Regions from separate parts of the Brucella pseudogrignonensis genome, predicted to be linked through region 2. Evidence: predicted binding sites of a transcription regulator. Region 2 holds the regulator's gene; the other holds the start of a gene.

Region 1 (3,215 bases), on a different contig from region 2:
ATGAAGTAATCTCGACCATCCGTTCACTTCAAGGCGTCAGCAAAAGCGAAACCTTCATCATGTTGGGGCCAGCATAACATATGATTTTTCGCTATTTTTGTAACTTGTGATATCGCTTAATTAATCGGTCGCGCTTGAGCTTTGAAAGGCGTTGAAGCCAGAAAATACCGTCGAGCTGGTCAATCTCATGTTGATGGCAAACTGCAAGCAAGCCATCAGATTCTTCAGTCTGCTCCGTGCCATCAATATCCTGATAACGCAGATGAATGCGGGCATGTCTTTCAACATCGTCCACCACACCCGGCATGGAGACGCTCCCTTCCTGATGACGAATTTTCTCATCGGAAGCCCATGTGATTTCGGGATTGATATAGGTCTTGGCGCTGCCGGGGCCGGAAAGCTCAAGCACCACCACACGCGTCAGAACGCCGATATGCGGAGCTGTGATGCCGATGCCGGGTGCTGCGCGCAGCGTGTCGAGCAAGTCCTGTGCGAGAACACGAAGATGATTATCAAAGACGGTGACAGGTGCTGCTGCTGCACGCAAAGCTGCATCCGGAAATTTGACGATTTCTCTTACGGTCATTCTGCTTCTCTGCTCTTCGCTGTCTGCCAACTATTGCGTTGAGCAATGTCTTTATTTTGCAAAATGCGCAAGCGGGCACGGCAATATGCAGTGCCCGCCAGTGGTTCAGAACGAGACTTACTTGGCGTTTAGGAAATCTGCCACTTCGAGCAGGATAAATTCGTTATTCGCAGCTTCGCCAATCTGGCGACCGCCCGAAAATGGCAGATTATTATCATTGGCGACCAGGATATGCGTATCGTCAACGCGCATCACGTCTTCAATGGTGAAGAACGGGAAGGTAAACTTGCCCTTGAGATCGCGGGCTGCTGCGGTCTTCAGGATTGCCTTGTTGTCAGGGTCCTGAATGTCCATCAGATTGATATGACCGATACGATGGATGTAGCCGTCTGCGTCGATCTTCGATGTATCGACGAGAACGATGTTCTTGACCTTTGCTGGCAACGGGTAGCAGGCCGAAAGATCGTCGGTCTTGCACTCAAGGCTTGGATCGCCTTCGCCATTGTCACGCTCGATGACCAGCGCGCGGGTGTCGTCAATAAAGTTGAAATCACCGATAGCAGTTGCGCCTTCGGCCAGACGGAAACGGTAGCTATTGCCTGTCCATTCGCCCTTGCCGGTGTCGAAAGTGATGACGCGCAGGAAATCGCCTTCCGGCTTGCCACTGTCGTCAAAAAGCGGCTTTTCAAGCATAGCCCAGAGCTGGTTGGTCTTTGGCTGCAAGGCCATGCCTTCGTAACCGCCCGAACGCTGAACGCGATAATCCTTGCCAGCAACCGCTGGCACGACGATGCCCGCTGTATCCGGTCCTGTCAGCTGCTTACCATCGAGCGTGGTTGGATAGACGGCTTTCACGCGACCATCGAGACCAGCGCGAATGATGTAAGGGCCAAACTCATCACCAATCCAGATCTCGTCATTGAGATACTGAATGCTTTCCGGGTCAAAATCCGCACCCGTCAGGTAACGGCCATCGGTGCCTTCATAAGCGATGCGGAACGGCACTTTCTTGTCGGGGTCGCGCAGAAAAACCGATTCCACGCGCTCAACCTTGCCGGTTTCAAAATCAGGCTTCATGCGGTGGAAGAACAGCAGTGCATCCGGGCTGTTGGCCTTGGTGCCAAAACCGTTGTCGGTGAGTGTGAAAATGGTGCCATCGGCTGAGCGGTTCATCGCGAAACCTGACATGCCCTGTACCGGTTGGCCGATGAAGGGAAGCGAGATGCCGGTGGTGTGGCTGCCATAGGCCTTGCCGACATCGCCCATGACGCTCATTGGTTTGTCATTGCGTGCCTTGCCGGTAAACTTGCCGGAAACCCAGGCGTCGCGGGGTGCATCGGCAGGCGGTGTTATCAGCGTCAGAGCTGGCAGATAGGCGTGACCTGCCAGTTTAGCGGTGAATGTCTCGTCAGCCATGGCGGAAGACGTCATAGCAATCGTGGCAATAGAAGCGAGAAGATAACCAAGGCGCATAAGGGACCCCCTAAATTGCGAAAACAAACGCAATGGTCCTTAAAGGGGCCCTGTGACGGGTGATTATCATCACGATTAAGGTTTGATGACAGCTGCTAAGGAAACTTGAGCACGACGAACTGGGTAAATTGGTAAACAAAAAACGCACCGACCAAAGCGAAAATTTTTTCTCGTGCAAGGATGGGCATGGCGTTGTTCCGAGGGCGTATATCCAATGTGACGATTAACAGTGCTTTCAGCATCATATGTCACCTGCCTGATCAAACAACATAGCCGGCAAAGCAAGTTTTACAAATTAATCGGCGAATTGTTATACCAGTGTCATCTAGCTTTCTTATCTGACCTCCGCACGCATTACACAGTGGGGATTTCTGATATGCGCAAACTGCTTCTAGCTCTCGCCTCAGCAACAATGCTGACAACTGCGGCCGGTGCTGCAACCGTCTATCCGATTGACCGGGCGACAATCCTTGTCAATTCGCCATTCGATTTCAAGGTTGAGTTCGATAAGGTCGTTAAGCCAGAGGACGTGAAAGTTACCGTCAATGGACAGGACTATGAAGCTGTATTTGGCAGCAAAGCCGAGTTTACCGCTGAAGAAAAGGGCGCAGAAGACAAGGTTCTGGGCTCTGCTCTTATTCTGCGCGGACTGAAAATCGGCAAGGCTGGCGATTACAAGGTTGAAGTTTCAGCTGGCGACGAAACCAAGTCTGTCAATTGGGATGTCTATGCGACCGGCAATGAAGCCAAAGCCAAGAACATCATCTTCCTGATCGCTGACGGTCTTTCGGTCGCGCACCGCACCGGCGCGCGCATCATGTCGAAGGGCATGACCGAGGGTAAGGCCAATGGCCGTCTCAACATGGATGACATTCCACCTGTGGCTTTCATCGGCACGTCGTCGACCCATTCGATTGCGACTGACAGTGCCAACACCATGTCGGCTTACATGACGGGCCATAAGTCACGCGTGAATGCACTTGGCGTTTATGCCGACCGTACACCTGACAGCCAGGACGACCCGAAGGTTGAAACCATTGCAGAAGCAATGCGTCGTGAAACCAAGAAGTCCATCGGCATTGTTTCGACATCCGAACTTCAGGATGCGACACCGGCAGCACTGGTCGCACATACGCGCAAGCGTTCCGACAAGGCT
Region 2 (3,215 bases):
GAATTCATCTTGCGGGTGAGAACGCCCGGCGCAAACTGGTTTTTCTGACCAACAACGCCGCAAATCGTATCAGGATAGCTGCCCGATGCGAGACGGTTCATCACAACTGTGCCGACGGCCATCAAGCCATCTGGACTCGACCGATTGGATTCGAAAAACATAGCACGCTCAAGGCATTCTCTGTCTCTGGCCGTGTATGTGAACGTCTTAACGCCATTGACCGTTTTGACATGGCTCGTTGCAACCGTCTTTTCGGTCTTGGCCTTGTTTGTACCGCCAGTCGTCGTGCAGCCCGTCACCAGAAAAGGTGCTACGATCAGACCAAGAATAACCGGCAGTTTCCATTTACGAGCGCGCATCAACGGCTCAATCTCTTAATTAGGCGCATCATTACGACCCTTAACTGATCCAGTCTGTTTTCACTTTTAGAGCGCCTTCAAGGCGCTGCAAAATCAGGCTGGCGTTCAAGCCAAATCGAACGAAAATTAAAATTCAAACGTTCTGCTAATCTTCTTAGAGTGCAAGGATTAAGAATTTTTCGGCAAAAACAAGGCAAAAAATCATATTTCAAATTGAAGCTGATATTGAAACCGAAAGACTCAAGAGCTCAAAACTGAAAACAATAATCAGCGCTAAGCCATTCTAAATTATTAACAAATCATTAACGCAACCATTCAAATCTTATAAGCTATTGATTACACGCGATTCAATTGCGGTGCAGCTTGCACCATAGAGCTGCCTTAATTCGTGGATGCTGTAAAATCCTGCTAAGTCATAGAAATCGGCGCTGAAAAAACCTCAACGTGCGCCTCTCACGCGCTTAACGTCCTGTGTGAGTCAAATCTTTGAAATGAACTGTAACATCGTGTGATACGGTCCATTATGGAACGAATTATCATCGACAACACGAATCGGAACGGATCATTTCCTAACAAAAATGGCCCGTTTCCTTTCAGGTAACGAGCCATACAAAATCTATTCGATAAACCTGAAGATCAGCCGAACGAATAGCCAGCGCCGCGCACCGTGCGGATCGGATCAAGCGTGCGGCCAATATTGATCGCTTTACGCAGACGTCCGACATGCACATCGACCGTGCGATCATCGACATAAATATCCGGACCCCAGACACCATCCAACAGCTGACTGCGCGAGAAAACGCGGCCCGGGGACATCATGAAATATTCTAGCAAGCGAAACTCTGTCGGCCCTAAGCGGATTTCTTTTTCCTTGCGATAAACGCGGTGCTGCTGACGATCGAGAACTAGCTCTCCGACTTTGAGCACATGCGACAAAACACTTGGATTGGCGCGGCGCAGCATGGCTTTAACACGCGCGAGCAATTCCGGGGTCGAGAACGGTTTGACCACATAATCATCGGCACCAACGCTCAAGCCGCGAACACGTTCGCTTTCTTCGCCGCGTGCAGTCAGCATGATCACCGGAAGACGCTCGGTTTCTGGCCACTGACGCAGACGTCGGCACAATTCGATGCCTGATACACCCGGCAACATCCAGTCGAGGATAAGAAGATCCGGCACGTTTTCGCGCAGCGCAATTTCGGCTTCGTCGCCGCGCAAGATCGTATCGACGTGGTAGCCCTCGGCTTCGAGATTATAGCGCAACAAAACGCTCAGCGCTTCTTCGTCTTCAACCACAGCAATCTTGGGTGCCTGTGACATGCAATGTTTCCTATTGAGTTAAGCGTGGCGACACATACAACTCCCCCGTTCAGCCGCGTGCCGCCGCGTTTTCTTACATATGCAAATGGCTCGCTGCATGCTTACAGCAAGCCATGTTTTCAGGATTTACGCGCCTCGTCCACGACAATACCGTGGCTCAGGTCTTCTTTCGGGCGTTCCGCAGGCATCTGCAGGCCGGTCACGATGTAATAGACCGTTTCTGCGATGTTGGTTGCGTGATCGCCAATACGCTCAATGTTCTTCGCGCAGAACAGAAGATGCGTGCAGGCCGAAATATTGCGCGGATCTTCCATCATATAAGTGAGCAGCTCGCGGAACAGCGAGGTGTACATCGCGTCAATTTCATCATCCCGATCACGAACAACATTGATCTGCTGGACGGAGCGCGTTGCATAGGCATCGAGCACATCTTTCAACTGTGTCAGAGCCAGCTCAGCAAGTGTTTCAAGCCCTCGATAAAGCTTGCCCGGCTGGCGCGATTCCGAAACAGCCGCAACGCGCTTGGCAATGTTCTTACCAAGATCTCCCACGCGCTCCAAATCAGCAGAGATGCGGATCGAGCCGATGATTTCTCGCAGATCAACAGCCATTGGCTGGCGCTTGGCAATGATCATGACGGCCTTATCGTCAATCTCGCGCTCGCTTGCATCAAGAATGAGATCGTCGGAAATAACGCGCTGTGCCAGTGCGTTATCGGCATTGACAATGGCTGCAACCGACTGTTCGACCATGCGTTCCGCATGACCGCCCATTTCGGCGATCTTGTGGGTCAGGAACTGGAGTTCTTCGTCGTATGCGCTAACAGTATGCTGGGACGCCATAATAGACCTCTCGATTAAAAATGCAGGAAGCGGAACCGCAATGGGCTCCGGCTTTTGCTGAAATAGTGTTTAGCCAAAACGACCAGTGATATAGTCCTGCGTGCGCTTCTCGGTCGGTGCCGTGAACATCACATCCGTATCGCCAACTTCCACCAGATTACCCAGATGGAACATCGCCGTGCGCTGTGAAACGCGTGCAGCCTGCTGCATCGAGTGGGTCACGATGACGATGGTGTAGTTCTGGCGCAACTCGTCGATCAGCTCTTCAACCTTTGCGGTTGCAATCGGATCGAGTGCCGAGCAAGGCTCGTCCATGAGGATCACTTCCGGGCTGACAGCAATCGCGCGTGCAATGCACAGACGCTGCTGCTGACCACCGGAAAGACCGGTTCCTGCATCGTGCAGACGATCCTTCACCTCTTCAAAAAGGCTGGCCTTCTTCAAGCTTGTGACAACGATTTCTTCGAGATCGGTCTTGTTACGTGCGAGACCATGAATGCGCGGGCCATAAGCCACGTTTTCAAAGATCGACTTCGGAAACGGATTTGGCTTCTGGAACACCATGCCAACACGGGCACGCAGTTCAACAACATCGATCTTTGGATCGTAGATGTCTTCGTTGTCCAGTGTGATATTGCCGGTGATGCGGCACCCTTCAATCGTATCATTCATGCGGTTCAACGAACGCAGG

What was found. Region 2 encodes PhoB, which activates phosphate uptake and scavenging genes when phosphate is short. Its sites were predicted from a motif close to TGTCATNNANCTGTCAT; they were not measured.
Region 1: the regulator PhoB is predicted to act here: its motif matches at 2,134-2,150, upstream of RI570_RS13060 (esterase-like activity of phytase family protein).

Annotation. Positions count from the first base shown of each region.
Region 1 is NZ_JAVLAT010000002.1:367,352-370,566, forward strand. It holds gene RI570_RS13050 (Lrp/AsnC family transcriptional regulator) at 1-77, shown strand, start outside; gene RI570_RS13055 (peptide deformylase) at 92-586, opposite strand; gene RI570_RS13060 (esterase-like activity of phytase family protein) at 704-2,059, opposite strand; gene RI570_RS13065 (alkaline phosphatase) at 2,436-3,215, shown strand, end outside.
Region 2 is NZ_JAVLAT010000001.1:1,376,875-1,380,089, reverse strand. It holds gene RI570_RS06715 (cell wall hydrolase) at 1-362, opposite strand, end outside; gene phoB (phosphate regulon transcriptional regulator PhoB) at 996-1,682, opposite strand; gene phoU (phosphate signaling complex protein PhoU) at 1,802-2,524, opposite strand; gene pstB (phosphate ABC transporter ATP-binding protein PstB) at 2,594-3,215, opposite strand, start outside.